DNA from 3 places in the Psychrobacillus mangrovi genome. Region 1 is predicted to be linked to each of the others. Evidence: riboswitches for the same ligand, from Rfam matches in the RefSeq annotation. Region 1 holds a riboswitch; each other region holds the start of a gene.
What was found. Region 1 has a riboswitch for S-adenosylmethionine ahead of WAX74_RS17800 (bifunctional homocysteine S-methyltransferase/methylenetetrahydrofolate reductase). Riboswitches for the same ligand answer to the same signal wherever they lie in the genome.

Region 1 (10,700 bases):
GTAGTTAGTACTATTTATATTAATTTTGACGAAAAGGTAAACTTTTAATGGAATAGTGGAAGAATAGTGAGGTTAGTCATACCAGTTGTTTTGAAAAGAGATTATACTAGGAGTACGAGTAATTTCGAACTAGGAGTGAATATTTTGAAAAGAGTAGTTGTGGTTGGTGGAGGAATTACAGGACTTTCTACGTTGCATTATTTACAAAGACTTAAAATAGAAAAAGCATTAAATGTGGATTTGATTCTTGTGGAAGCGAATGAATATTTAGGCGGTAAAATTCATTCTGTAAAAAATGATAGCTTTATCATGGAAACAGGCGCTGATTCAATCGTTGCCCGAAATGAAGGGGTAATGCCTTTTGTTGAGGAGTTAAAATTACAAGACAAGCTTGTTTATAATGAAACTGGTATTTCGTATATTTACACGAATAATGAGCTTCATGCAATTCCAGCTGATACGGTATTCGGAATTCCAACAAGTGAGGAGTCTTTGGAGAGTAGTACGTTAGTGTCGGATGAGGGTAAAGAAGAGGCATTGAAAGATTTTGATTTTCCTAATGAAAGCTTTACGAAAGAGAGTTCGGTTGGTACATTTCTTGAGCATTTTTTAGGGAAAGAGTTAGTGGAGAAACAAATAGCACCCGTGTTGTCTGGAGTTTATTCGGGGAAACTAGAGGATCTCACTATAGCTTCCACACTACCTTATTTGATTGACTATAAAAACGAGTACGGCAGCATCATTAAAGGGTTAGGAGCTCATAAAGAAAAGTTCGAAGCAGCGGCAAATAAAAAATTCATCTCCTTTAAAGGGGGTCTTTCTGCATTAATCAATCGCTTGGAGGAAGAATTGAGCGAATGTACTATTATAAAGGGAGTACATACAGAGAAAGTTATGAAAACAGAAGCGGGTTATGATGTTTTATTGGCAAATGGAGAAACTATTGAAGCTGATTTTGTAGTACTAACGACTCCGCATAATGTGACGCAGAACATACTGCAAGATAAAGACTTAGATGTGGATTTTAATAAATTGAAGAATTCATCATTAATTAGTATTTATCTTGGTTTTGATATTCTCGATGAGCAGTTACCTGCTGATGGTACTGGTTTTATTGTTTCGGAAAATAGTGACGTGAAATGTAATGCATGCACATGGACGAGCCGGAAATGGAAGCATACATCTTCGAGTGGAAACTTGCTCGTTCGAATGTTTTACAAAAGCACCAATCAAGCGTTCGAGAGTATGAAGCATATGAGTGAGGAAGAGTTGGTGGAAGTAGCTTTACAAGATATTGATAAGAGCCTGAAGCTTAACGGCAAACCTAAAGTAGTAGAGGTAACTAAATGGAATGAACAAATGCCAAATTATCATTTAGAGCATGGCGAAGCGATAAAGTCATTGAATCAGAAATTAGAATCTATGCTTCCGAATGTATTGCTTGCTGGATGCTCCTATTATGGAGTTGGAATTGGTGCATGTATTAAAAATGGTAAGGAAACGGCGGAAATGATTGCAGCTAGAATTTAATTTAAGAAGTAACTTTTGGACCAAAATTCGATTTTGGTCCTCTTTTAATTGTAGGAATGAAATTGTTGCTGTTTTAGTGAAATTTACATGTTTTGTATATGTGATACGATGCGATTGGGGGTGTTAAAATGATAGTCAAAACGCGTTCGCATGAACATAGCATTATTGGTCTACAGATATTGAATAGAAGGTTGCCAGATACACACGAGATGAAGGAGTTGATTCATTCGAAAATGCAAATGGCAAAGGCAGGCGTATATGGAGAGGTACGAATGGATTGGGTGTTTCAGAAGTATTCATTTCCATTTGAGTATGTGGTGCTACATGATGTGAGTTTAGAATCGTACGGGAAATTTCAAATAGATACAGTATTTCTAACTCAGTACTTTGCTGTGGTTTTGGAGAGTAAAAATATTGGTGGTAGTTTACGTTTTAAGCAGAATCCTTCTCAGCTTATGCGAGAGAATGAAGAGGGAAAAGTGGATGTGTTTGAGAGTCCAGAGGTTCAGATTGAACGAAATATATATTTGCTCGAAGATTGGCTGAGATTGCAAGGAGTGAAAATTCCTGTGTATGGTGTAATCGTGTTGACGAATTCAAGGGTGAAGGTTGTAGAGCCTTCGGTAAAATATCCCGCGGTTCTTCATTCGACGATTCCAGTATTTTTGCGGAATATGGTTCGGGAAAATGTGTATTTAACAGTAGATGAAATACGCGAGGTGGCTGAGAAAATAATTGCCAGTCATCAAACATACTTGCCATTTCCAATGTGCGGTCGCTGGGGCATTAATCCACATGAATTGCTGACAGGGGTCTTTTGTGAAAAGTGTGAGACGCATGGGATGGTTAAAAAGAAAAACGGTTGGAACTGTTTTCGGTGTGGCCACGTAGATCGCTTGGCGCATGAGAAGGCGATTCGTGAGTGGTTTATGCTAATTGGGGATAGTATTAATAATCGGCAATGTAGATATTTTCTCAGATTGGATTCTTTTCAGGCCGCATCCCGCATATTAAATTCTATGGGGCTAACGAGAGAGGGCTCATCTAAACGCAACACAATTTATAAGTGGAATTGGTCATAAATTGATGAATCGGATGATAAAGTGTGATAATCGGATAATAAGTCGGGATTATCGGATAATAACTCAAGAAAATCGGATAATAATCACCAAAAATCGGATAATAAAAACACTCTAAATATGTAGAAAATTCAATCTACGTCTTGACGCTTTAGTTGAATAAAGGTACGATAAGTCTAACTTAAAAATTGAATACTGAATTCTTATCAAGAGAAGCTGAGGGACTGGCCCTTTGAAGCTTCAGCAACCAGCCGTTTGGTCAGGTGCTAATTCCAGCAGATGCTTAAGTGTCTGATAGATGAGAAGGGACGAATTTTACATACTCGTAAAGCCTTCTTTTCATGGAAGGCTTTTTTTATTTGAGAGAGGATGATTGCGAATGGGTTTATTAGAGAAGCTTCAAACGAATGTGTTGACTGCTGATGGAGCGATGGGGACACTGCTTTATTCATATGGAATCGATTATTGTAATGAGGAACTAAATATCCAGAAGCCAGAGATCATTGAGAAGATTCACCAGGACTATATAGTTGCAGGTGCGGATATTATTCAGACGAATACGTATGGTGCGAACGCGATCAAATTGGCACGATACGGACTAGAGAATCAAATGAAAGAAATCAATGAAGCGGCGATTCAAATCGCAAAAAGAGTAGCTGCGCCAGCTGGACAATTCGTACTTGGTACGATTGGTGGAATTCGCGGTATTCGAAAGAGTGATGCGACCATTGATGAAATTATTGCGACGGTCAATCAACAAGCCACCCAACTACTATCAGGAAATCCGGATGGATTATTATTAGAAACTTACTATGATTTTGAGGAGCTTTCAGCAACGATTACGCATCTACGAAAGTTGACGGATACACCGATTATTGCGCAAGTATCGATGCATGATCCAGGCATCTTGCAAAACGGTATATCGCTAAATGACGCATTACATCATCTTGAAGCATTAGGGGCAAATATTGTAGGTGTCAATTGCCGACTTGGTCCTCATCATACGATTCAAGCGTTCGAAGGTGTTACTTTACCTGAAAAAGCATTTCTTTCGGCTTATCCTAATGCGAGTTTACTCGATGTGGAGGATGGTCGTATAGTTTACGAATCTGAGGCAGATTATTTTGGAAAAGCTGCTCTATACCTCCGTGAAGCAGGAGTTCGATTAATAGGCGGTTGCTGTGGTACAACACCAAAACATATTGAAGCCGTGAAAAAAAGAATTGGAACCCTACCTCCAATTACAGATAAAATCGTAACACCTAGAAAGCCGATAATCATTCAAGAAGCAGAACCAACTATTAATCAGCCGCTTCATGAAAAAGCAAAAACCGAAAGAACAATCATCGTGGAACTGGATACGCCACGCCATTTAGATACAACCACTTTTATGGAAGGCGCAGAACAGCTCAATGCAGCTGGAATTGATGCAGTGACGATGGCAGATAACTCACTTGCTTCTCCTCGTATTAGCAATATGGCGATGGGCTCGATGTTAAAATTACAAAACAATATTCGTCCACTGGCTCATATTACTTGTCGTGACCGGAATTTAATTGGCTTGCAATCACATTTAATGGGTCTCGATGCACTTGGAATTCATGATATATTGGCTGTTACCGGAGATCCAACTAAAATTGGAGATTTTCCAGGTGCAACAAGTGTTTATGATGTATCAAGCTTAGAGTTACTACAATTAATTAAACAGCTAAATGAAGGTATTTCATTCTCAGGAAAATCGCTTCGAAAAAAAGCCAATTTCTCTGTGGCAGCTGCCTTTAATCCAAATGTTCGGGTACTCGATCGCGCAGTAAAACGATTAGAGAAGAAAATCGAGTGTGGAGCTGATTATTTCATTACCCAACCTGTTTATTCGAAAGAAAAAATTGAAGAAATATATGAAGCGACAAAACATTTATCAACCCCAATTTTCCTTGGGATTATGCCACTGACAAATAGTCGTAATTCCGAATTCCTGCACAATGAAGTGCCAGGTATTAAATTATCAGACGAAGTACTAGAACGTATGCGTGCTTGTGGAGAAGATAAAGAGCGCTCTACTGCGGAAGGTATACAAATTGCTAAAGAGCTTATTGACACTGCTGCGGAATTATTTAATGGTATTTACATTATTACCCCGTTTTTCCGAGTAGATATGTCACTAGAATTAATTCGCCATATTAAAGAGATTGACGCAAAGAAAGCGAGAGAAAACAGCTATGTCAAAGCATCTAATTGAACAGGAACTTCAAAAAAGAATTCTTATTATTGATGGCGCAATGGGGACGATGATCCAAAATGCGAATCTCACTCCAGAAGATTTTGGTGGGGAAGAATACGAGGGGTGTAACGAGTATTTAAACGTTGTCAAACCAACTGTTATTGAACAAATTCATCGGGAATATCTAGAAGCCGGAGCAGATATCATCTGCACGAATACATTTGGTGGCACACCTGTCGTATTGAATGAATATGATCTTGGTGACCAAGCGCATGAAATTAATATACGTGCAGTACAGCTTGCGAAGAAGGTTGCAATTGAATTATCTACTCCCGACTGGCCGAGATTTGTGGCTGGTGCAATTGGACCGACAACAAAGACATTGTCTGTTACAGGTGGAATAACCTTCGATGAGTTAACAAATGACTTTTACATACAAGCAAAGGCATTGGTCGAAGGTGGCTCCGATGTTATCCTGTTGGAAACAAGTCAGGATATGCTAAACGTAAAGGCTGCAACCATTGGAATAAAGCAAGCATTTACAGAAACGGGTAAGGACCTTCCTATAATGATTTCTGGAACAATCGAGCCTATGGGAACGACGCTTGCGGGTCAAAGTATTGAAGCGTTTTATATTTCGATTGAACATATTAAACCACTCTCTGTGGGGCTTAACTGTGCAACTGGGCCAGAATTTATGACAGATCATATTCGCTCCCTTTCGGAGTTATCAGTTGGCTATGTTAGCTGTTACCCAAATGCAGGCTTACCGGATGAAGAAGGACATTACCATGAATCACCTGAATCGTTATCGAAAAAGTTAAAGGGTTTTGCAGAAAAAGGATGGCTAAATGTAGTAGGTGGATGTTGTGGAACTACTCCTGCCCATATTCAAGCAGTTCGCGAAGCGGTAAAAGATATTGCACCTCGGAAGCCAGCTGAAACAGGCCATGGTCATGTGGTTTCAGGGATTGAACCGTTACTATATGACGAAACAATGCGTCCACTCCTAATAGGTGAAAGAACAAATGTGATTGGGTCACGAAAATTTAAAAGACTTATTGTGGATGAAAAATTTGAAGAAGCTTCAGAAATTGCGCGTGCACAAGTAAAAGGTGGCGCTCACGTTATCGATATTTGTCTTGCTAACCCTGACAGAGATGAATTAGCTGATATGACCAACTTCATGAAGGAAGTTGTGAAAAAAGTGAAAGTGCCGCTTGTCATTGATTCGACGGATGAAAATGTCATTGAAGAGGCATTGAAATATTCGCAAGGTAAAACAATCATCAACTCCATCAATTTAGAAGATGGCGAAGAACGATTTGACGCAGTTATGCCGCTTGTCAAAAAATATGGAGCAGCTGTAGTAGTAGGAACGATTGATGAAGTGGGAATGGCGGTTACCCGTGAACGGAAGCTGGAAATTGCGGAACGTTCGTATGATTTGCTCGTAAATAAATGGGGACTTGCGCCTGAAGATATTATTTTTGATCCGCTCGTTTTCCCGGTAGGTACAGGAGATCAGCAATATATTGGCTCAGCAGTGGAAACAATTGAAGGAATTCGATTAATTAAAGAAAAGATGCCTCGTTCCTTAACTATTTTAGGAGTAAGTAACGTGTCGTTTGGTCTTCCACCAGTAGGGAGAGAAGTTCTCAATGCTGTTTATTTGTATCACTGCACACAAGCAGGTCTTGATTATGCGATTGTAAACACGGAAAAGCTAGAGCGATATGCATCTATTCCTGAACAGGAAATTGCGATGGCCAACGAGCTTTTATTTACAACAACTGATAAAACATTAGCTGATTTTACTGACTTTTATCGAGACAAAAAGAAAGAAAAAACCGAAGAGGATATCCCGAAAACGGTACCCGAACGTCTTGCTTATTATATTGTGGAAGGTACGAAAGAAGGGCTTATTCCAGATTTGGAAGAGGCACTTAAAATGTATGACAACCCCTTAGATGTTATAAACGGACCACTGATGGAAGGTATGTCCGAAGTAGGGAGACTTTTTAATGACAATCAATTAATTGTTGCGGAAGTTCTCCAAAGTGCTGGTGTAATGAAAGCGTCTGTTGCTTATCTGGAACAGTTCATGGAAAAGAAGGAAGATGACTCTGGTAAAGGGAAAATTGTTCTTGCGACTGTAAAAGGTGACGTACATGACATTGGGAAAAACTTGGTCGATATTATTTTAAGTAATAACGGTTATAAAGTAATTGACGTTGGAATAAAAGTAACACCTGCCACTTTAATAGAAGTTATTCGAAAAGAAAAGCCAGATATCGTAGGTTTATCAGGTCTTCTCGTAAAGTCAGCTCAACAAATGGTCATTACCGCACAAGACTTTAAAGAAGCAGGTATTGAAGTTCCAATGCTTGTAGGTGGAGCAGCGTTATCTCGACGATTTACAGAGACAAAAATTTCCGCTGAGTACGATGGGCCAGTCCTTTATGCAAAAGACGCGATGCAAGGTTTAGATCTCGCAAACCGTCTACAAAGTGAGGAAGATAAATCTGTTTTGCTAGAAGAATTAATAACTCAACAAGAAAAGCGGAAAGTAGCAGAAGCAGCTCGAGCTTCCAAACAAGCTGTAGCCGTGTTAACGAAACCAGTTAAAACAGTACGTGAAGATGTTCAAGTATACAAGCCAAAAGACTTACGTCGTCACGTTTTGAAAGACTATTCTGTATCTCACTTATATCCATACGTTAATATGCGGACACTTATCGGCCATCATTTAGGCTTAAAAGGGTATAGTGATAAATTATTGGAACAAGGCGACGAACGTGCGGTGGAATTACATGAACTAGTAACCGAGTTTCTAGGAGCTGGCATTCTAAAACCATCTGGTATGTATCAATTTTTCCCTGCTCAATCGGATGGAGACGATGTAGTGATCTATGATCCAACTGATAGCAAAACAGAAATAGAACGATATACTTTCCCGCGTCAATCTGTCGAACCATATCTTTGTTTAGCGGACTATTTAAAATCCGTAGAAAGTGGAGAAATGGATTATGTTGCATTTATGCTTGTTACTGCAGGACACGGCGTTCGTGGAGCAGCTAATATACTGAAAGAACAAGGAAAGTTTCTAGAAAGTCATGCATTGCAGGCAACTGCTCTTGAACTGGCAGAAGGGTTTGCTGAACGGATTCACCAGGAAATCCGAGATCAATGGGGCTTCCCGGATGCAACTGATTTCACAATGCGCGACCGATTCGCAGCGAAATACCAAGGCCAACGATTTTCATTCGGCTACCCAGCTTGTCCAAATTTAGAAGACCAAGCAAAATTGTTTGGACTGCTTAAACCAGAGGACATCGGTGTGCAATTAACCGAAGAATTCATGATGGAGCCAGAAGCATCGGTCTCTGCCATCGTATTTGCACATCCAGATGCTAGATATTTTGTAGTGGACTAAAATGAAACACCGCCAACTGATGGCGGTGTTTCTGCTTGACGACAAAAGTATTTTTATAAACGGCTATGAATAATGAAAAATATTTCTAAAGAGGTTTCTTTATCTAATTAAAAGTAAAGATAGTAGATATCTATATTAAATTGTTTATAAGGCAAGGACCACTACGAAGACTCCTTTGGGAACAGCTTGAGCAGAAGACCCCGCAGGAACGCAGTGACGAGGAGGCTGAAGCCAAGCCCAAGGAAAGCGAAGTGGTGGTCCTTGCCGAATTTAACATACAACTTTATGCACCCAAAATTGAGTTTGTCTACAGTTTCAAACACCGCCAACTGATGGCGGTGTTTTTTTGAGTAAAAATGCGAAACGCTCATTCTACTTAACAAGTTCCGCAGAACTTTTCACCCTCTTCAATTGTGCCACGATAATGACGCTTATAATGACAAGTAAAAACCAGGAGCTGATTTTTCCAATGTGGACAAGGGACCATGTAGCTTCTTGGTTTGGATATTGCCATGCCCCAAAGAATGTAGTGATATTTTCAGCAATCCAAATAAAGAAACCAATTAAAATGAAGGAGAGAATCATAGGCATTTTATAGATTTTATCGTTGATTTGAAAAGTGACGATCGTTCGTAAGAAAATAATAAAGAGTAGCCCCTTCAACCACCAGCGAATGTCATAGGTAAAGTGATGAGCAAAGAAATTAAGATAAATAAGAATGCTTATACCGACTGCCCAAAAGGACCTTGGCCAATGATAAATATGCAAATCTAAATGACGCCAGCTTTGACAAATGTAACTCGCGACGCTCGCATACATGAAACCACTATATAGCGGGACACCAAAAATCTTACTATATGCTGCCTCTGGATAACTCCAAGAACCCATATGGACCTTATATAATTCCAGTGCTAGACCTATTACATGAAATAAACATATGACTTTGAACTCATCGATTGTTTCTAATTTAGAGACAAGCATGAAGACTTGGGCTGCAATACAAATAATTAAAATTAAATCATATCTTGGTAAAAATGGAGTATTTACATATTTCGAAAAGGCAAGAGCGGCAAATATGATTACCGGAAAAACACAAGAAATTGCTTGTAAATAAACAAATCGTAAAAAGTTTTTCATAAGCCTAACCTCGGCTTTCTTCAAAAATTTGTATTGCTTACCATATGGACGAAAAGCATATTCACAAGTTTCTTGCTCAACACTGTATATAGACAATTACTTATATTACCTAGACACTTTAACCCAACTAGCATAATGTATAGAGATTTTATTTTATCATTAGGAGTGAAGTGGAATGTATATGCCATTTGGAGATGGCTATAGAGATGAAAGTCCGCGTCGAGACCGAGACCGATATCCTAGATACCCAAGATATCCTAGATATCCACAGTATCGGTATCCAAGATATCCGTATTATCCATATTATCCATACTATCCTTATTATCCGTACTATCCATATTATCCTTATTATCCAGGATATGGCTATCCAAGATATTAAGGAAGATACGGTTATTGAGAACTTTCTTCATCAATTTAATTTTCAGTTGAGAGAGGGGAATATCCCCTTTCTTTTTAAAAGCTTAATGAGAATGGACAACCTAGAAAGCAGGTATTTTAGGAAGGATGTCGAAGTAGTTATACCAAGATAGGAATCTATCCGATGGGGTGAATATTATGCTGTTTTTATTGTTACCAATAATTTTCGTAATGATTGGCTTGTATTGTGTCACATTAGCTCTTTGGGAGTTAAGAGTAGGTGCTGATCGAAAAAAGTATATAACCTATATGTTCACAGGTTTAGTATTAATCTTAATAGTTCCAAAATTATTAGTAGGGGAAATTTAATATAATGGTATTAGACAATTTCGAAGAATATGATAATCCTATTTTGTATGATCTTGAAAATAGTGCCTATGTAGATGATGTGAAATTCTTATCAAAATGGGCAGCTAAAACTGAAGGAATATTAATAGATTTGGCTTGTGGAACGGGCAGGGCCACGATTCCATTGGCTATGGAAGGATATAAATTAATTGGGGTAGACCTACATAGCGGCATGCTAGCCGAAGCAAAAAAGAAGGCATCTGATTTTCATTTGGAAATTGATTGGATAGAACAAGATTGTACCAAATTAGATTTGAAGGTCAAAAGTAACTTGATATTCACTGTTGGAAATTCCTTTCAACATTTTCTTGAAAATGAAGATCAAGATGGATTACTGAGATCTGTGAATAATCATTTAGAAAACGATGGAATCTTTATATTTGGCACCAGATTTCCGAATGCAGAGGAATTGTTACAACCAAGTACAGAAGAATATTGGAAAACTTATATCGATAAGGAAACTTGCCATAAAGTAGAAGTTTACACGATTAGTAGATATGAGTCATTGAACCAAGTGCAATACTATACAACG
Region 2 (10,700 bases), on a different contig from region 1:
AAGTTGAATGTTACAATTCCAGCTCGCTTAGACGGATCACTTGGTCCATAAATAGTCAAGCCTTCTATTGTTAGCATTTTATCCATGGCGTAAGCAGCAAGCTCATGCTCGTGTTTTTCAATCTCATCTAGCCCGATTTCTTCAAGGAAATCAATCGCAGCAGCTAAACCTATTGCACCAGCAATGATTGGTGTTCCTCCTTCAAATTTCCAAGGAAGCTCTTTCCAAGTAGACTCGTATAAGCCTACAAAGTCAATCATTTCTCCACCAAACTCGATTGGCTCCATGTTTTCAAGCAATTCTTGTTTACCATAAAGTACGCCAATACCAGTTGGACCACACATTTTGTGACCTGAAAAAGCAAGAAAATCACAATCCAAATTTTGAACATCTAGCTTTAAGTGTGGGGCAGCCTGAGCTCCGTCCACTACCATTATAGCACCATGCTCATGCGCAATTTCTGTAATTTCTTTAATTGGATTCATTGTACCTAATACGTTTGAAACGTATACAATGGATACAATTTTCGTTTTATCTGTGATAGTAGCACGAACTTTTTCTAATGATAATGTTCCATCTGCTTCTAAATCGATATATTTTAATATTGCACCTGTATCTTTCGCAAGTTGTTGCCACGGAATGATATTAGAATGGTGTTCCATATGCGTGATAACAATTTCATCGCCTTCTTTTACATTTGCTAAGCCATAGCTTCTTGCAACTGTATTGATAGATGTTGTTGTACCACGAGTAAATATTATTTCTTTTGTCGATTTAGCATTAATGAATTTTCGAACCTTTTCTCGTGCACCTTCGTAACTTTCTGTCGCACGATTTCCTAATGTATGAACACCTCGGTGAACATTAGAGTTTTCAAATTCATAATACTTTTTAATTGCATCGATTACTTGAACCGGCTTTTGAGAAGTAGCACCACTATCTAAATAGACAAGTGGATGACCATTGATTTCTTGATTTAATATTGGAAAATAGCTTCGAATCTCTTTGCTGAGCATTAGCGAACTTTCCTTTCAATAACCTCCGTCAGCTGTTTCTTTACGCCTTCGATAGGTAATTCATTTACTACTGGAGCAAGGAATCCATGGATAACTAGACGCTCTGCTTCGTGTTTTGAAATACCACGGCTCATTAAATAGTACAACTGAAGTGGGTCTACTCGGCCAACAGAAGCTGCGTGACCTGCTGTTACATCATCTTCATCAATCAGTAAAATCGGGTTAGCATCTCCACGTGCTTTTTCACTTAACATAAGTACACGGGATTCTTGTACTGCATTTGATTTTGTAGCCCCAAATTCAATTTTCCCAATTCCATTAAAAATAGATGATGCCTCGTCTTTCATTACACCGTGTTTCAGGATATGACCATCTGTATGTTTTCCCCAATGAATAACTTTTGTTGTAAAGTTTTGTTTTTGTTTCCCTCGACCTACAACAACCATTTTAACACGACCTTGTGAATTGTCCCCAACTAAATGAGTTACATTTTCAGAAATCGTATCGCTATCGTTCATCATGCCAAGTGCCCATTCAAGCACTGCATCACGGTTTGTTACTCCGCGGCGGTTTACATAAGTAGTAAATCCTTCTGCAAGTACATCTACAGTTCCAAAAGTTACTTTTGCATTATCTTTCGCAATAACTTCAGAAACAATATTAGCTAAGCCGTTTGTTTCTTCAACAGTTGATAAATAGTTTTCCACATACGTAACTACACTGTTTTCATCTGCAACTAGTAAAGTGTGATTGAAAAGTGAAGCTGTATTGTCGTCGTGTAAATAAATTACTTGGATTGGCTCTTCTACTACAACATTTTTCGGTACGTATACAAATACCCCACCATTTAAAAGTGCTGCATGTAAAGCTGTTAGTTTATGCTCATTTACTTTTACGCCATCTGTCATAAAATATTTTTGAACTAGGTCACTATTTTCACGGATTGCTGTAAAAATATCTGTTAAAATAACACCTTTTGCTTTTAGTTCTTCCGATAAAGAAACAAATGCAGGGGTATTATTATGTTGAATATAAATATTTTTTTGTTCTTCTGCATTTACAAGTGCTTTTACTTCTTCTGGTAATTCTTCTAAAGAAGTAAAAACACTGCTCTCTACAGTATGTGTAGGAAATTCAATGAAATTCCAATTATCGATTTTTGTTTTATCTGGCTTTGGCATTGGAAGTGATTCAAGCTCACCAAGTGCTTGTAGACGAAGGTCTGTCAACCAGCTTGGTTCTTGTTTACTTTCTGAAAAGGAGCGGATATCCTGCTCGGTTAATGCCAATTTTGTTTCAACCGTCATGCTGATTCGTCCCCTTTCTTATGCTTCTTGTCCAACTGTCTCGTCTTCAATTCCTAACTCTTCTTTAATCCAGTCATATCCTTGTGCTTCTAGTTTTTGTGCAAGCTCAGGACCACCAGATTTCACTACGCGACCTTGCATCATAACGTGTACATGGTCAGGAGTAATGTAGTTAAGAAGACGTTGGTAGTGAGTGATCACTAGACTTCCGAAACCTTCTCCACGCATTTCGTTAATTCCTTTTGAAACAACTTTTAGTGCATCGATATCTAAACCTGAGTCAATCTCATCTAAGATAGCGAATTTTGGTTTTAACATCATTAATTGAAGAATCTCATTACGTTTTTTCTCTCCACCTGAGAATCCTTCATTTAAATAACGTTGAGCCATGTCTAAATCCATTTCTAAAAATTCCATTTTGCTGTCCAATTCACGGATGAACTTCATTAAAGAAATTTCATCGCCTTCTTCTCGGCGTGAATTAATAGCTGAACGTAAGAAGTCTGCGTTTGTTACACCAGTAATTTCACTTGGATATTGCATAGCTAAAAACAAACCAGCTTGAGCGCGTTCATCTACTTCCATTTCTAAAACATTTTCCCCGTCCAATTCAATTGAACCTGAAGTCACTTCATATTTAGGGTGACCCATAATAGCAGATGCTAAAGTAGATTTACCAGTTCCGTTTGGACCCATAACTGCGTGAATTTCGTTTGTATTAATTGTTAAATTAACACCCTTTAATATCTCTTTACCGTCTATAGCAACGTGTAAATCCTTAATCACTAAAGTTGACATGTAATAACCTCCATTAAGTAACTTCGAATGGATTACCATTCTAATTTATTATCATTCTAATCTTAACCCAAAGTCTATTGCCATGCAAATCTTTTGAAACACTTTCTCATTTTGATTATAAATCTATTGTTTTTCTTGTATTTTTCTGTATTATCTCTTTCTTTTAAGTAATGCAATATTCCCTGATAATTTTCAATAAGCTATCCCAAATGAGAATGGATTTCACTATGAATATAGTGTTTAACTTAAAAAATCCATGGAGAATAGTTTCTCCATGGATTTTTTATCATCTTTTATTTAACCTCGAAAAGATTGAGCATCAATTTTCGCGACTAGTTGGACACTTTTCTCATGATCTCGCTGTCTACGTTGTTCAACCTTCAGTCTTAAATCCTGACTATTTCGTAATTCGGTATATCCGAAACCGTGAACTCCTCTAAACGCGTGGTCCATTTGTTCTGTGTAGGGCAACTCTTCTAAATTGATAATGAATCATTCCTCTCGATTTTTTAAATCTTACTATACTTACATACCCATGTTAACACACCGTCAAACATTTTTTTCTTCAGAAAACTTATCTACTATTTAGTATATCGTGTTAATTTATTATTTCCAACTCTAGTTAAGCTAGTGTTTGATAGAATTCTCTTGGCCTCATGTCTATTATTAAGAAGGAGAAATTCCCTACATTCTTTATTCGTAATAAAATCATTACATAACAAAAAGTATGTGGAAATAGCTTTCATGTGAGCAGTATGATCACTTTTTCCGCACGCTGCGCAATACCATGTTCGTTTTCTTTTTTGCATACCTATTAGTCCACAATTAAGACATTCCACACCTTTTTTAAGGTCTTCTGCTTTAATAGAAAATTGATTAATCAATGGAGAGTAAGTATTCGAGGTATTTTTTATAAGGAGAATATCTTTTAATTTTTCAATATCCTCTATGGTGAGAGTGGGATTAAGATTTTGTAGTCTACGAAGATAAGGTCGGACTTCATTTCTATTAAGAATGGTAGCTTTGTCTGTTGATACTTTAACAATGCTATTTCGAGAGGCAAAAACAACGGCACCATAAATGGGAATGGAGATATTATACTCTAGCAGAAATTGGGATAATTGATACTTGTATTCATTCAGTTGCCCGGCTGGACAAGGGTATTTATTCAATTCAGTTTCTTTTTGTTGTAGTAGCTGGGATGGATTCTCAGTAAACACTAATTCTCCTATGATATTTTTAACTTCTAGAATAATTGCTCCATAAGGAGTGATTATTAGAATATCCATTTCAAAACCATTTTCAGCAAAGAGGAACACCTTATGAAATACATAGTATTTATACGGTAATTGCATTTTTTCTAGCTCTCGAAAAACAATCTCTTCTCCAAAATCACCAGCTCTAATGGCACCAATATCTTTTACTATCTTTGGGTATAATGGATGTTCAAATGAGAGTCGTTTTAAAAGCTGTTCCATTGCTTCGATATGTATTGATTTAGCATAAGATTTTATAATCAACTATTCATCACCTCATAATCAGAATAACATGAATAGTTAAAAATATCTATGAATCTATTTCAAATTACATTGGTTTTCACTCATTAAAAATAGGTTTGTGTTCCTAATTAAACTTAATCCGTTCAATCGCATCACAATCGCTCCTAGCTAGTTGGTTTACGCTCCTAATTCTTTGCCATCCGACCCTAATAAACTTTATCCGCTCAAAGGAATCACAATCGCACCTAAGTAGTTGGTATACGCTCTTAATTGTTTGCAATCCGCCCCTAATAAACTTTATCCGCTCCAACGAATTACAATCCATCCTAACAAGTTGGTATTCGCTCCCAATGCTTCGCAATCCGCCCCTAATAAACTTTATCCGCTCCAACGAATTACAATCCATCCTAACAAGTTGGTATTCGCTCCCAATGCTTCGCAATCCGCCCCTAATAAACTTTATCCGCCCCAAAGAATCACAATCGCTCCTAGCTAGTTGGTATCCGCTCCTAATGCTTCGCCATCCGACCCTAGTTAAACTTTATCCGCTCCAACGAATCACAATCCATCCTAACAAGTTGGTATTCGCTCCAAATGCTTCGCCATCCGACCCTAGTTAAAATTTATCGGCTCCAACGAATTACAATCCATCCTTACAAGTTGGTATTCGCTCCCAATGCTTCGCCATCCGACCCTAATAAACTTTATCCGCCCCAAGGAATCACAATCGCTCCTAGCTAGTTGGTATACGCTCCTAATGCTTCGCAATCCGACCCTAGTTAAACTTTATCCGCCCCAAGGAATCACAATCGCTCGTATCCATACACAAAAAAAGCAGACACTTATAGTGCCTGCTACGTTCTAAATTATTTAACTGGAACTACAGATCCGCCCCACTCTTCAACGATGAAATCTTGAATTTCTTTAGAGTGTAAAACGTCTACTAGAGCTTTGATTTCTTTTTTATCTTCATCGCCAGCTTTAACTGCAATGATGTTTACATATGGAGATTCAGAGTCTTCAATAGCAATAGAATCTTCCATTGGGTTAAGCCCAGCGTCTAATGCATAGTTTGAATTGATTAGTACTGCATCGCCTTCTTCATTTTCATATAGTTGCACTAATAATGCAGCTTCATAGTTAGCGTCAAATTCAATATTTTTTGGATTCTCTACAATATCAGTTACTTCAGCTGTTGTTTTATCAATACCTTCAGCTAATTTAATTAAACCTTGAGCCTCTAACATAGCTAGTACACGACCATGGTCAGCAACAGAGTTACTCATTAGAATTGTTGCACCTTCTGGTAATTCTTCAATAGATCCATACTTTTTAGAATATAAACCTATTGGCTCGATGTGAATTCCACCTGCATTTACAAAATCATATCCAAATTCTTCTTTTTGTCCCTCGAAATAAGGGATGTGTTGGAAGAAGTTAGCATCCAAGTCTCCTGAATCTAAATCTTGGTTTGGTAAAACATAGTCTTGGTAAGTTTCAATTGTAAGTTCAATACCTTGTTCTTCTAATAATGGTTTAGCTTGTTCTAAAATCTCAGCATGAGGAACGTTAGATGCTCCTACTACTAATTTGCCGCTTTCTTCTTCTCCACCGCAAGCTGCTAGAGTTAATGCACTAACAGACAATAATGCTCCTGCTAAAAACTTTTTCATTTAAATTCTCTCCTTCTCTAATTCCCCAATTTTATATGTGATCGAGTAAACTCGTGAACACCAATTATCTTTTGTCTATTTTTGTTGTAATCGTATCGCCAATCCATTGAATAATAAATACAACAATGAGTATTAATATGGTTGCAACAAGCGTTACATCTTCTCTACTTCGTTGAAACCCATCTAAGAAAGCTAACGTACCCAAGCCGCCTGCCCCAATAATACCCGCCATTGCCGTATATCCAACTAGCGATATACATGTAACTGTTAGTCCAGAGACTAATGCTGGCATCGATTCAGGCAATAAAACCTTCCATATAATAGTAGAAGTTTTAGCACCCATTGATTTAGCTGCTTCTAGTACACCTTTGTCAATTTCTCTTAATCCAATCAAAACCATCCGAGCGTAAAATGGAGCTGCTCCAATTACAAGAGCGGGAAATGCTGCATTAGGGCCGCGAATTGTGCCTAAAAGAAACTTTGTTAATGGTATTAGCAATATGATTAAAATAATAAATGGTATGGAACGAAATATATTTACAAATGCTCCCGTTAACCAATTTGCTAGTTTGTTGGCCCATGCTTGGTGCGGACTTGTTAAAAACAAGAGTAATCCTAGTGCTAGACCAAATACAAATGTTAATAAGGTAGAAACTGCAGTCATATAAAGAGTTTCCATTGTCGCTTCCCACATTTTTGGCCAATCAACATTTGGAAATAAAGTATTAATCATTGTTGATCACCTCTGTGTGCACTTTTTGTTCATTAATAAAAAGAATTGCTTTATCAATTGCCAATGCATCACCGTCAATTTGGAGAATCAATGTTCCATATGCTCCACTTTTCGTATGCGAAACATTTCCTTGGACTATATTTACTTCCAAATCGAATTGTTTAATTAGTCTTGAAAGAATCGGCTGTTCTGTTTGGTCACCTACAAAAACAAGCTTAATCAGTTTGCCATTTGGATAAAGTTCTCTTAAATTTTGTATCGTTTGCTGAGCCTGCGCATTTTCGGACACTTGCGAAACAAATCTCTTTGTAATAGGCTGTTTGGGGTTTTGGAAAACTTCAAGTACGTCCCCTTCCTCTACCACTTGACCATTCTCCATAACTGCTACTCGGTTACAAATCTTTTGAATGACTTGCATTTCATGAGTTATTAATACAATGGTTAAGCCTAATCTTTCATTAATACTAATTAATAAATCTAATATCGAATCCGTTGTTTCTGGGTCAAGTGCAGATGTAGCTTCATCACAAAGCAGTACTTCTGGACGATTTGCTAGTGCTCGAGCAATTCCTACTCGTTGCTTTTGACCTCCAGATAGCTGAGAAGGATAATAATCCCCTCTTCCTTCTAAACCAACTAGCTCTATCAACTCTTTTACACGAGTAGCTCTTTGTTCTTTTGGCACTCCTGCGATTTCCAATGGAAAAGCTATGTTTTCTGCAACTGTTCTTGACCATAAAAGATTAAAATGTTGAAATATCATACTTACTTTTTGTCTTACTTGTCGAAGCTTATCTTCGGTAATTGATGTAATTTCTTTATCATTAACAACAATTTGTCCGGAGGTTGGCTTTTCCAATCCATTTAACAATCTAATTAACGTACTTTTTCCGGCACCACTATATCCAATAATTCCAAAGATCTCACCCTGCTTAATTGTAAGATTTACATTATCAACAGCAACAATGGTACCTTGCTTCGTACTGAACTTTTTCGAAATATCTTTCAAGCTAATCACGTAAATCTTCCCTCCTGTATAGACAGTACAATACTATAAAAAAAACCCTTCTGCAAAAGAGCAGAAGGGGTGTATGTTATCATTCAAAATAACAGTCATCCATTCTCTCATTTTCCAAAGCAATTACGCTTTGTGTGATTTGGCACCATTTCATTTACATGACGGTTGCTGGGTTTCATCGGGCACTTCCCTCCACCTCTCTTAATAAGAGCGACACTATTCAATTGTTATCAGTAAATCGAATTTTATCATGATAATTCGGTGTCGTCAACACTTTTTATAACATCTAAGAGATAAGGGATAGATTGAAAAGCATATATCTTTTTATAAACTATTCCATGTTTTGCAATTAAAAGACATGGGACACTTTCAATTTCATAATCCACAGCTAATTCTTTTATGTAATTAATATTTGCTTGTCCAACTGGAAACTCTACAATTTCCTTAATAACCTGCATCATTTTAGAGGCTACCAGGCATGTACCACACATTGGGGTGTAAATATATAAAAGAGAAAGACTAGGAGCATTTTTAGCCTGCTCCCATTCCTCTCGCGACCATTCATTCACAAACATCATCCTATGCTAAAAATTCTTTTTTCACTTTAATCTTAGCACGTTGCAAGATAGAAGCCAAAACATCAAGAGGGGTATTTGCAACTTCACCATATACAGGATTCGTATATAGATGGATAGCTTCTGGATATACTTTTCTTACAATCGATCGTATTTGTTCTCCTGATTTATCGGAGTCTAAAAAAGCATAAATGGGCAATTCTTCTAAAGGACTTAAAATTTCTTCTAATTTTACATTAGAAATAGTACCATTCGTACAAACAATTTCAGCTGCTTCTTCAAGAATAGTTAAAAGTCTCAGTTTATCTGATCTACCTTCCACAAGAATTACTTTTTCACTAAATACCTTAGCCATTAGCTTCGCTCCCAGCACATCATATATACGTAGTATATGAAAAAGCGCCAGTAAATAACCGGCGCCTTCCCTTATCAAATTATTCTTGAATTAACTCTTCATATTGTTCTGCAGATAATAGTGCATCCACTTCCGCTACATCAGAAGGTTCAACTACAATCATCCATGCATTTTCATACGGAGATTCGTTTACATATTCAGGGCTATCCTCTAATTCAGCGTTTACTTCTACTACTTTACCGCTGATAGGAGCATAAAGTTCAGAAACAGTTTTAACTGATTCAACACTTCCGAAAGGATCTCCAGCTTTTATATCGTCTCCTACTTGTGGAAGCTCGACAAATACGATATCACCAAGTTCTGATTGTGCAAAATGTGTAATACCAATGCGTACTTTACCGTCTTCTGTTTTTACCCATTCATGCTCTTCTGAGTATTTTAATTCTTTAGGTGTGCTCATGTTATACCCCTCTCAAAAATATATATTCCTCTATAATATTCACATATTTCTATTGTAAAAACAAGCAACTTTATACGCTTTTCCAAATATGTTCAAACTCTTCTTCTTTAAAACCTAGTGTCAAATGTTCTCCATCATATACAAGAGGTCGCTTAATAAGCATTCCATCTGACACAAGCGTTTCAATTTGTTCTTCCTCAGTCATATTTGGTAGCTTGTCCTTCAATTGCAGTTCCCGATATTTAGTGCCGCTAGTGTTAAAGAACTTTTTTAAATCAATATTTGTCTTTTCTAACATTTCTTTTATCATTTCTTTTGAAGGTGGGTTTTCCACTATATGATTATCCATAAATTCTACTTGATGATCTTTCAACCACTTACTTGCCTTTCTGCATGTACTACATTTAGGATAACCAAAAAATTGAATCGTCATTAAAATCACCTTTTTCTTCTTATCATATACAATACTATTGCACAAAAGCAATGTTCTTGTGTGACGAAAGAAAAGGTGTTTTCCAACTAAACAAACCATCTTTAAGAGAATGGCAGAGTAAGTTTTTCCGAATCACACCGCTCGCTTTCCGTTGGCGAGCCACGAGCCGCTTGAGCAAACACGGTTGGTCATGAACTTGGCAAGTTCCAATTACGGACATCATGCCGTTCATCACTCAATGTTATAAATTAAGAAAGAATACACCTTTAAATCTCTAAAAAACAAAGGATTTTACATTTTTACTGTTCACATAACTATTAAAATAATAAAAAGTGGTTAAAAAAGTGGTCAGATTAAAACTAAATAAAACTCCTTGATTTTACAAGAGAACAACTGAATATGAAGTCTACCCGAAATGTTAGAAACTTTATTTAGTTAAGTACCCGTTAGCCATCCATGCAGCACAAAAAAGTACTGCACCACAGAGAATGAAAATGGTCAAGAAATGTCAATACTGATACTGACCTTAATTCAGTCCATCCTAATCCATAGACTTATTAATGTACGTCTCTTCATTTTTTTCTCGATTAATCTGGGTCTTTTTAAGTGTTGTCATTTTCCTTTTCTTGAAGAAATCTATATTCATGGTAGTTGAACAAGATAAATGAACAATATGTTGTTCTTAGTGTTCAATAAGCTATCGGACTTGTCTGAATACTCGATTCTGTTTTTTCTCTTGATCCCTAGATGAGAACGGCTTAAATTTCATGGTTGGTTTCTCAATTATCCACCAAGAAAACATAGCCATTAATAAAGTAAATAATAAAACTATG
Region 3 (10,700 bases), on a different contig from region 1:
CCTATAGACATAATACTTAAAAGATTATAAGATTTGTCTAATCTATGCAACTAATTAGAAAAAGAGGTATCGCACATGGAATTTTCAAATCGATTAAAAAGTTTACCCACTCAATTTTTTGCAACACTAGTTCAAAAAGTAGCACTCGCGGTGTCAGAAGGAAGAGATGTTATAAATTTAGGACAAGGAAATCCAGATCAACCTACTCCTGAACATATTGTAAAAGCTCTACAAGATGCTGCAACAAATCCAATAGCACACAAATATTCTCCTTTTCGAGGAATAAATGAATTAAAGCAAGCTGCTGCAGATTTTTATTTACGAGAATACAAGGTAGAAATAAATCCAAATACCGAAGTGGCTATTATGTTTGGAACAAAGATAGGTCTAGTTGAGTTACCATTAGCTATGATGAATGAAAATGAACTTCTGCTCTTACCAGATCCAGGTTATCCAGATTATTTATCGGGTGTCGGATTAGCAAGTGTCCGTTTTGAAACAATGCCCCTGCTAGAAGAAAATAGTTTTCTTCCTGATTACAGTAAATTAACAGAAAATCAAAAACAAGACGCTAAGTTAATGTATTTGAATTATCCTAACAACCCTACTGGAGCTACTGCAACGAAAGAATTTTTTGAAGAAACTGTTAAGCTTGCGAAAGAATCAGATATAGCAATAGTGCACGATTTTGCTTATGGAGGAATTGGCTTTGACGGCAAAAAACCAATTAGCTTTTTAGAAGTAGAAGGTGCAAAAGATGTTGGTATAGAAATGTATACTCTATCTAAAACTTATAATATGGCCGGATGGCGTGTTGGTTTCGCAGTTGGGAATCCTAAAATGATTGAAGCAATCAATATTATTCAGGACCATTTATTTGTCAGCCTGTTCCCTGCAATACAAACTGCTGCTGCTGCAGCACTCAACGAGAGCCAGGAATGTGTAGATGATCTTGTTTCTTTGTATGAAGGAAGAAGAAATGCATTAGTAGAAGCTTGCTCAAGAATAGGATGGAATATCAAAGCACCAGAAGGCTCCTTTTTTGCATGGTTGCCAGTTGCAATAGGTTATACAAGTCAAGAATTTGCAGACTTACTTTTAGAAAAAGCAGATGTCGCTGTAGCTGCTGGGAATGGTTTCGGATCCTTTGGTGAAGGCTATGTTCGTGTCGGCTTATTAGTGGATGAAGTTCGATTGGTAGAAGCCATTAATCGTATTGAAAAGCTCAATCTATTTTAAAATAAAACCCGATTTACTTTTGTAAATCGGATTTTATTTTTTATATTCTATTTGGAGATGTTTTATTGGAATCCACTGGGTAAAACTGGTTAGTCCCTGTTTCCTCATCAAACTTACGATGAAACCCCATTCCAGTAACTTCAGCTAAAACTACATCTACTGTAATGTCAGGGTTTTCTCCTTTCATAAAATGACCTCCAAAAACGTTGCCATGTTGATCACACATAGACCCGTGAAAATGAGTTTCGTAGTCCCCATCTCTTTTACACACCACACCTGTTCCCTGTAAAAATTCTATTGGTCCCTCGTTTACTATAAGGTTATTATATCCAACTCCAATTTTAGAAGTTTCATTCGGAACAAGATAGACAAAACCACTTCTTTGAAAACTTCCAAAACAACTAATGATAGTTGCATATTCAATGCAATTTTCTTTGCATAATTCCTCTATTCCTTCAAGTAAATCTGTTCCATAAACAAGTCTTGCTCCAACAATTTTTCCAAACTGACCGGTAGCATAATTTGCACTTACTAAAGACATAAAATTCATCATCCCTGCATATTTATTTATTGATAATAACTTTAAACTAACCAGACTGAAAATTTCAACTAGAAAAAATTTGTTGACTTTAATAAGTTGATGTAGTAAATTAACTTTTATGGAATAGCTGAAAAATTAAATAGCTTTTATCTCTTATCAAGAGTAGCTGAGGGACTGGCCCGTTGAAGCTCGGCAACCATCTACATTATTTTATGTAGAAAGGTGCTAAATCCTGCAAAACAATTGTTTTGGCAGATAAGAGAGGACAATAGTATTTTCGTGTGCCTCTCTTTCTGTGAAAGAGAGGCTTTTTATATTTATTCAACGAAAGTTATAAATTATAGGAGGAAAATGAAATGAAAAAATTTGGTTTACTTTTATCAACTGTACTTTTATCTGGAGCGCTAGCAGCATGTGGGGATAGCTCAACTGATGGAGATAAAACAGAAGCATTAAATGAAAAAAAATTAGTTGTAGGGGTTACAGCAGGACCACATGAACAAATCGTTGAAGTTGCAAAAGAAGTAGCTGCAAAAGACGGACTAGAAATTGAACTAAAAGTTTTCTCTGATTACATACTTCCAAACACAGCACTATCTGAAAAAGACCTAGATGCTAATAGTTATCAGCATGAGCCTTTCTTAAATACTTTTAACGAAGACCATGGAACAGATTTAGTACCTGTTGGGAAAACAATTCTAAATCCAATGGGAGTTTACTCAGACAAATTTGACTCAATAGATGATCTTCCAGACGGAGCAACTTTTGGGTTACCTAACGATCCAACTAACGGCGCTCGCGCACTATACATTTTAGAAGAACACGGCCTAATCAAAATAAAAGAGGATAAAAGAGAAACTGCTTCCATCTATGATCTAGAAGAAAACCCAAAAAATTTAAAATTCATTGAGCTAGAAGCAGCACAAATTCCTAAACAGTTAAGCGAAGTTGATGCGGCAGCAATTAACACTAACTTTGCTTTAGATGCTGGTATTAATCCAAAAGAAGATTCTATTTTACTAGAGTCATCTAATTCACCATATGTAAACTACATTGTTGTACGCGCTGAGAATAAAGACGACCCAACGATTCAAAAGTTTGTTAAAGCTTATCAATCAGAAGAAGTTAAAAAATTCATCGAAGAAGAATTTCAAGGTTCTGTATTACCTAGCTGGGAAGAGTAGATGATATTCGGAAACGTTACCGACCTCGGTAACGTTTTCTTTAGAAAGGAAGGCAAACAATGATTGTTTTAGAAAATATATCAAAAGAATTTAAAAGTAAGAATGGCATTGTAAAAGCAGTAAATAATGTCAATATACATGTGAAAAAAGGCGAAATCCATGGAGTAATTGGATATAGCGGTGCTGGAAAGAGTACACTCATTCGTTGCGTTAATCTTCTAGAAAAACCTACTGAAGGTAAAGTTTTTATAAACGGAAAGGAAGCAACCTCCCTCCCCCTTCCAAAACTAAGAGAAGTTCGGAACAAAATAGGAATGATCTTCCAAGGTTTCAACTTGTTAAAAACAGCGACAGTTTACGATAATATAGCTATCCCTCTGAAACTTCTTGGGTATGATCAAACAGAAGTAAAAACAAGGGTAAATAAATACTTAGAAATTGTAGGCCTGACGGATAAACATAATAACTATCCAAATCAATTATCAGGTGGTCAAAAACAAAGGGTTGCTATAGCACGTGCTCTTGCACAAGAACCAGAAGTGTTATTAAGTGACGAAGCGACAAGTGCGCTTGATCCTGAAACAACTGATTCTATCTTGGAACTCTTATTAAAAATTAATAGAGAATTAGGGATAACAATTTTATTAATCACGCATGAAATGAATGTTATTCAAAAAATTTGCGATTATGTATATGTAATGGAAAATGGAGAAGTAGTTGAACAGAATTCAGCTATTAATCTATTCACTAAACCAAGTCACACAACCACTAAAAAGTTTTTAAATACAATTAGTCAGCGAAATTTACCTCCTACTTTAATCTCACAATTAAATGTTAGTGGAGCTGTTACACGTTTAACATTTGTTGGAGAAAGTACAGGTAAGCCTCTAATCGCAGAAGTTAGCCAAAAATTCAATGTTCAGCCAAATATTTTAACTGCTAATATTATTGAGTTAAAAAATGGGATCGTTGGTAACATTGTCATTCATTTGATTGGTGTTCAAGATCAAGTAAATGCAGCAATAAAATTTTTGGAAGATCACGGCGTTGGCACTGAAGATTTGGAGGGACAATCATGAGCAGATCCGAACAGTTTATAGAGCAATGGTTACCGATTATCGGAAAATCAGTGATTGAAACATTCCAAATGGTTGGCATTTCATTGTTTTTCTCTGTTTTAATCGGAATTCCTTTAGGAATTTTAATCGTATTAACTAGACCAGGTCAGGCATTACAAAATAAAATTTTATATCAAATTAGTAATTTAATTATTAACATAGTACGTTCAGTACCTTTCATCATTTTACTATTTTTCATACTTCCTTTTACGAAAATAATTGTTGGTACTACAATCGGTGTTAAAGGAGTTATAGTTCCATTAGTTATCTATACTGCTCCATATATTGCACGCTTAATGGAATCTGCCTTACTTGAAGTAGAGAATGGTGTAATTGAGGCCTATACAGCGATGGGAATTAAAACAAGATCGATTATTTGGCATGTACTGTTAAGAGAAGCCCGCCCTTCTATCATTTTAGGATTAACTATATCAACAGTTAGTTTAATAGGCGCAACTGCCATGGCTGGTATGGTTGGAGCTGGAGGACTTGGAGATTTAGCCTACCGTTTCGGACATTTACGTTATGAAGTTGATGTCATGTACGCTACTGTCTTTATTTTAATTATCCTCGTACAAAGTATCCAATCAATCGGTAATAGATTAGCAGCTAGATTGAAGAAAGATTAATCGGAGGTTTTCATATGACTAACTATTTGTATGTTGAGCGCAACGGTTCTATCGCTACCCTCATTTTTAATCGTGCAGAGAAGAAAAATTCTTTTTCTCTTGCTATGTTTCAAGAGCTAGGTAATATCTTAGATGAGCTCGAAGATGATTCTAAAATAAAATTATTAATTTTAAAAGGTGTGGACGAAAGAGCATTTTCATCCGGTGCAGATATTACGGAGTTCCTTGAAAATCGTTTTTCTGCACAAAAAGCTAAAGATTATAATGATGCTACTTTGGAATCTATTGAAAAACTATATCGTTTTCCTAAACCAACAATTGCTCTTATTAAAACATTGGCAATTGGTGGTGGATTAGAGTTAGCTAATTCTTGTGATTTTAGGTTTGCTACTTCTGGCAGTAAGCTAGGAATCACTGCTTCTAACATCGGTATTATATACAACTTAACTAGCACCAAGCGGTTAGTAAATCTAATTGGCCCATCAAAAGCAAAAGAACTACTTTATACTGCTAATTTAATCTCTGCTGAAGAAGGAAGAGAAATAGGTTTAATTGATTATGTATATCCAATGGATGAGATTGAAGAGAAATGTCATGAGTTTGCCGAACAAATTATCCGTAAATCTTCTGTAGCAAATAATGGTATCAAGCAAGTAATTCAATCGATTATAGACGGTGAGAATGAAGAAACGAAAGAAATAGAACAACTAATTTTAGATTCATTCAGTTCGGAAGATTATAAAGAAGGAATTCAAGCATTTTTAGAAAAAAGAAAACCCAATTTTTCTTAAGAGGTGAGCTATATGTCAACTATTAAAAACAATGATTTGTTATTAGATAATATCGGTTCTAATGAAAAATATCCTATCAATTTTAGCGAATTAGAACAAGCTGCAAAGGAAAAACTAGAGGCAGGTCCTTTTGGATATATCCGCTCCTCTGCAGGTGGTGAAGAAACTTATCGTAAAAATAGCAATTCATTTGAAAAATATTCGATTGTACCAAGATTTCTTACAGATGTTTCTGCATTAAATACAGAAGTTACTATACTTGGTCGTACATACCCTCACCCCCTTTTTATAGCTCCTGTAGGTGTAAATAAGATTGCACATGAGGATGGGGAAATTGCTGTAGCTAAAGCAGCGGCAAAATTTAATTATCCTTACATTCAAAGTACCGTGTCAAGTTATTCGATCGAAGAAATCGCAGAAGCGACAGAAGGCAGTTCGAAATGGTTTCAATTGTATTGGTCACAAAACAAAGAAATTTCTTTTAGTATGATTCAAAGAGCTGAAGCAGCAGGATACGAAGCAATTGTTTTAACTGTAGATACAGTTATGCTTGGTTGGCGTGAGGAAGATGTAAGAAATCAGTTTTCTCCTCTTAAACGCGGTTTTGGTCAAGGTAATTATGCCTCTGATCCTGTTTTTATGGCTGCTCTACCGGATCAGTCGAAGGATGCCATTATAGATAGTATGATAGAAAACATCTATCATCCTACATTAAATTGGAACAACATCGAGGAATTAAGAGAGTATACTTCATTGCCAATATTACTGAAAGGTATTCTTCATCCAGAAGATGCGAAGCTAGCAATTGAAAAAGGTTTGGATGGCATTATCGTTTCTAACCATGGTGGGCGTCAGTTAGATGGTGTAATTGCTAGTATCGATGCCCTTCCTGAAATAGTTGAGATTGTAAACGGTAAAATTCCAGTACTTTTTGACAGTGGTGTAAGACGTGGTTCAGATGCAGTAAAGGCTCTAGCACTTGGAGCAACCGCAGTATGCATTGGACGACCTTTTATATGGGGATTGGCTAGTGGCGGTCAAGCTGGTGTTGAAAGGGTTCTTGAAAATTTTCTTCAAGAAACAAATGTTTCGATTTCATTGAGTGGAGCACGAAATTTAGAGGAGCTTCGTAAGTTAAAAATTGTACGAAGCTAATAGCAGTTTTAAAAGGTGGTAAGTTACAAATGGAACAATCTTTAAAAGGAATGAAAGTGGTTGATTTATCACAAGTTCTTGCTGGCCCCTATTGTACAATGGTGCTAGGAGATATGGGTGCTGATGTTGTAAAAGTGGAAAAATTCCCTAAAGGGGATGATACACGAACAATGGGTCCCTATATTAACGATGAAAGCTATATGTATATGATGGTCAATCGAAATAAACGTGGGATATGTCTTAATTTAAAAACAGAAGAAGGTCTACAGATTTTATATAAACTAATAAAAGATGCAGATGTCTTCATTGAGAACTATCGACCAGGTGTTACGAAGAAGCTTGGAATTGATTATGATACTTTAAAATCGATCAATCCAGGCATGATTTATTGTTCTATATCAGGTTATGGCCAAACTGGACCTTACAAGAATAAGGGTGGCTTTGATATCATGGCGCAAGGTCTCTCTGGATTAATCGATATGACAGGAGAACGTACAGGAAAGCCTGTTAAAGTAGGAATTGCTATCCATGATATTGCTGCAGCTCAAACAGCAATTCAGTCTATTTTAGCTGCATATATTCATCGATTGAAGTCAGGAAATGGTCAGTATATTGACGTTTCATTAGTAGATTCTGGACTTGCTTGGACTGTTTGGGAAGCTGCTGCATACTTCGGAAAAGGTGAAGTTCCAAGTAGAAATGGTACTGCACACCGGGTTTCTGCACCCTACCAAGGGTACAAAACGAAAGATGGATTTATATTAATTGGCGCAGCCAATCAAAAACTTTGGGAAAAGTTTTGTTTAAATGTAGTAAATAAACCAGAATGGATAAAGGATGAACGATTCTTAACGAATAGTATTCGTTCACTTCATGTCGATGAATTAGAAATTGAAATTGAAAATATTTTAAAAGAAAATGATTCAACTTATTGGTTGAATTTGTTAGATGTACATGGTATCCCTTCTGGACCAATTTATTCATATGATCAAACTCTTTCGGATGAGCATATTCTTTCAAGGGACATGATTTTGGACTATGAGCATCCAGTTGCTGGTGCTATGAAGACTCTTGGATTCCCAGCAAAATTCTCAGAAACACCTGGTCAATTCAAGAGCCCTGCTCCCCTATTGGGCCAGCATAATAGCGAAGTGTTGAATCAGCTAGGATTTTCAGCAGATGAAATTAGTGACCTTTTAAATAAACAAGTAATTAATAAATAGGACCGAGTTTACACTCGGCCCTTTCTTTTTACATATTAGCCATTAATCTTTTAGCAATGGCTGCTTTGGACTACCTTCTTTTACAAATAGCTGAATCCCGCTTGCTGGATTAGTGCCTTTCCAAATATATTTTATATCTTTATAGTCCCCTACATTATTCAATTTGAATAATACATTTCTGTATCCACGTTCCTCAAACTTTCTTGCTTGATCAAAAACGCGATTATCTAAACTTGGAATAGGAAGCATTGTTGTCACATATGAACCTGTTGCCATTTCTATCGCTATTGCATACGCAAGAATATGGGTATCTCCACGAACAAGTAATTAACCATTTAATTCCCTTTCAATCTCATTAGTTGTTGGTAAAGATAAGATTCAACATTACTGACAAACTCAACATTCTGCTGTGAATTTGGATTAACTATAACCATCCTTTCTATACAATCACATTAGTGTATGAGCTGATTATTTATATAGGGACAATTAAGTGGTATGATAAAATGTATATGTAAAACAAAGTAGGTCGAAAAGAATGACAAAACGTTTAGTAGTAACCGGTTATAAAGCACATGAATTAGGTATTTTTAATGACTCACATCCAGGAATACCTATTATAAAGAGAGCGATATACAATCAACTACTTGTACGAATGGATGAAGGGTTGGAATGGGTAATTTTAAGCGGTCAGCAAGGGGTTGAAACTTGGACTGCCGAATTAATATTAGAGATGAAGGTCGAATATCCACATTTAAAATTAGCCATTATAACCCCTTTTCTGGAACAAGAAAAAAATTGGAACGAGCAAAAACAAGAAAAGTATAGAAATTTGCTTTTTCAAGCGGATTATAATACAAGTATTACTAAAAGACCTTACGAGGCTCCTTGGCAATTCATCGAAAAAAATAAATTCCTACTTAGAAATTCGGACGGAATTCTTATTGTGTACGACGAAGAAAACGAAGGCTCACCCAAATATTTTAAAAAACTTGCACAACAATATGCTGAAAAAGAAGACTACTCTTTATTTATGGTCGATGCATATGACCTTCAAATGATTGCAGAAGAAATTGCAGAAGAAGAAAGGAATAATTATTTATGATATCCGAAAAATTAAACAAAAAAATCAAAGAAGCAAATGGTGAAGTAATCAATTTATTGATGGAAGAAAAAGAGTTTGCAGAAAGAAAGCAATTAATTTCTGCAGACCAAAAAGTAATAATAACAGAAAAAAATGAACAGTATACAAATGCAATAATTGAACGATTGGATAAAGAAACAGATGAATCCGTTTCTAAAGGAACTATAGAATTTTTAAGAGCTCCACTATCTCATTTCAAAGAAAAGCAAAACGAATATGTTTATATAGAATCAGAAAGCTTTGATGTTATTAATATAGATGCTATTGCATTAGAATTCGACGAAGTATTCGAAGTATACACAGCAATGTTTGGATTAGCATTACAAAAGAAATTTGGTGCTTCAATACGGGACTACTTAGATCAACATTTTGATTCCCAAAAGATGAACTATAGCTTAATGTTTTCGGGTGAAGATGGTTTATGGGAAGTAAACTTACCACTAAATTATATAGCCGGTTTTAAAGAAGATTTTACGATTGAACAAACTTATCAATTTTTATATTCCTTTATTTTCTCATTAGTAGAATGGGTAGAAAATAATAAATAAAACATAACAATCATGAATCCATAAATTCATGATTGTTTTTTTAATTTGTATCAATTTTTGTGTTTATTGCAATTTTTGTGTTTATTGTGTTTTTCATGTTTTTCATGTTTTTCATGTTTTTCACGTTTGCTTTGGTGCCTGGCACTCGTAATGAATTTGTAATATACGGTTCTCTATTTTTTATATTTCTCCTCATATGTTTTCTATGCATATGAACGGATAATGTGGTCAAACTAATGAAGATGTTTCATCACATTTTTTACAAGGAGGAATTATTGAATGACTCAGAACCCATTTGGTCAAGGACAAGGTCAGACTCAAGGTCAAACTCATCAGAATATGCAAAACGGAAATATCTCTCAACAAATGAATCATGGCGGTCATGAAGTATTTGATTTACATGAAGTTTTATCAACTGTTGTTTCTGGTATAAACTTGAAAACAATTTTACGTCCGCATGTAAAAGACCAAGAATTGTTAAACATCTTGGATCGTCAATATGCATTTGCTCTTGATGAATATAATATTACCGTTGAAGCTTTTAAAACTGGACAAGACCCTTCACATCCAACAACAAGCTATAAAATGCAACAAGGCAATGACTTTGTGTATGGAACGAAGCCTTCTCAACCGAAAAAGCCTATGCAAAATGCAAATGAAATTAATGACGAAATGATTTCTGGTTATTTACTAGGAGCTGCAAAAGCGGCTGCAACAATTAAAACAGGGGCTGCTTTAGAAACTACAAACCCTGTAGTACGTAGAGTTCTTGCTGACTCAATTCCAAACTGCATTGAAATGGCTTATGAGCTTTCGATTTATCAAAACAAGCACCACTACTACCAAGTACCACAACTTGATCAACAAAGCATGCAAGCAATGTTGAACGCATTTGCTCCTGTACAAGGAAAGATGATGAGTTAAATACCCTTTCTCGTCCCTATTTTGGGGACGAGTTTTTAAATACATTGTTTCTATTTTGAAATACCGTATAATTTACCTAAAGCGTTTTATTACTAAGGAAAAGGGTGAATTATATGCGTGTCGCAATTTTTGACTTTGACGGAACTTTATATGCCGAAGAAACATTCAAGCTATTAATGACTCATTTAAAAGAACATCCCATTTATA

Region 2: another riboswitch for S-adenosylmethionine. It lies ahead of WAX74_RS13095 (methionine ABC transporter ATP-binding protein); the one in region 1 lies ahead of WAX74_RS17800 (bifunctional homocysteine S-methyltransferase/methylenetetrahydrofolate reductase).
Region 3: another riboswitch for S-adenosylmethionine. It lies ahead of WAX74_RS01405 (MetQ/NlpA family ABC transporter substrate-binding protein); the one in region 1 lies ahead of WAX74_RS17800 (bifunctional homocysteine S-methyltransferase/methylenetetrahydrofolate reductase).

Annotation. Positions count from the first base shown of each region.
Region 1 is NZ_JBAWSY010000020.1:33,898-44,597, reverse strand. It holds gene WAX74_RS17810 (protoporphyrinogen oxidase) at 145-1,530, shown strand; gene WAX74_RS17805 (nuclease-related domain-containing protein) at 1,659-2,612, shown strand; SAM riboswitch class I at 2,810-2,914, shown strand; gene WAX74_RS17800 (bifunctional homocysteine S-methyltransferase/methylenetetrahydrofolate reductase) at 2,989-4,848, shown strand; gene metH (methionine synthase) at 4,829-8,266, shown strand; gene WAX74_RS17790 (DUF817 domain-containing protein) at 8,639-9,403, opposite strand; gene WAX74_RS17785 (hypothetical protein) at 9,610-9,933, shown strand; gene WAX74_RS17780 (hypothetical protein) at 9,959-10,129, shown strand; gene WAX74_RS17775 (class I SAM-dependent methyltransferase) at 10,134-10,700, shown strand, end outside.
Region 2 is NZ_JBAWSY010000009.1:111,073-121,772, reverse strand. It holds gene WAX74_RS13130 (cysteine desulfurase) at 1-1,016, opposite strand, end outside; gene sufD (Fe-S cluster assembly protein SufD) at 1,016-2,323, opposite strand; gene sufC (Fe-S cluster assembly ATPase SufC) at 2,342-3,121, opposite strand; gene WAX74_RS13115 (hypothetical protein) at 3,419-3,592, opposite strand; gene WAX74_RS13110 (nuclease-related domain-containing protein) at 3,703-4,641, opposite strand; gene WAX74_RS13105 (MetQ/NlpA family ABC transporter substrate-binding protein) at 5,487-6,293, opposite strand; gene WAX74_RS13100 (methionine ABC transporter permease) at 6,358-7,026, opposite strand; gene WAX74_RS13095 (methionine ABC transporter ATP-binding protein) at 7,019-8,044, opposite strand; SAM riboswitch class I at 8,149-8,255, opposite strand; gene WAX74_RS13090 (thioredoxin family protein) at 8,293-8,619, opposite strand; gene WAX74_RS13085 (toprim domain-containing protein) at 8,624-8,974, opposite strand; gene gcvH (glycine cleavage system protein GcvH) at 9,054-9,434, opposite strand; gene WAX74_RS13075 (arsenate reductase family protein) at 9,505-9,867, opposite strand; gene WAX74_RS13070 (acyltransferase family protein) at 10,565-10,700, opposite strand, start outside.
Region 3 is NZ_JBAWSY010000001.1:273,068-283,767, forward strand. It holds gene WAX74_RS01395 (pyridoxal phosphate-dependent aminotransferase) at 76-1,239, shown strand; gene WAX74_RS01400 (PPC domain-containing DNA-binding protein) at 1,280-1,780, opposite strand; SAM riboswitch class I at 1,931-2,042, shown strand; gene WAX74_RS01405 (MetQ/NlpA family ABC transporter substrate-binding protein) at 2,137-2,964, shown strand; gene WAX74_RS01410 (methionine ABC transporter ATP-binding protein) at 3,024-4,043, shown strand; gene WAX74_RS01415 (methionine ABC transporter permease) at 4,040-4,711, shown strand; gene WAX74_RS01420 (enoyl-CoA hydratase/isomerase family protein) at 4,726-5,502, shown strand; gene WAX74_RS01425 (alpha-hydroxy-acid oxidizing protein) at 5,515-6,657, shown strand; gene WAX74_RS01430 (CaiB/BaiF CoA transferase family protein) at 6,687-7,880, shown strand; gene WAX74_RS01435 (hypothetical protein) at 7,923-8,156, opposite strand; gene WAX74_RS01440 (SLOG family protein) at 8,416-8,982, shown strand; gene WAX74_RS01445 (branched-chain amino acid aminotransferase) at 8,979-9,569, shown strand; gene WAX74_RS01450 (spore coat protein) at 9,849-10,493, shown strand; gene WAX74_RS01455 (HAD family hydrolase) at 10,607-10,700, shown strand, end outside.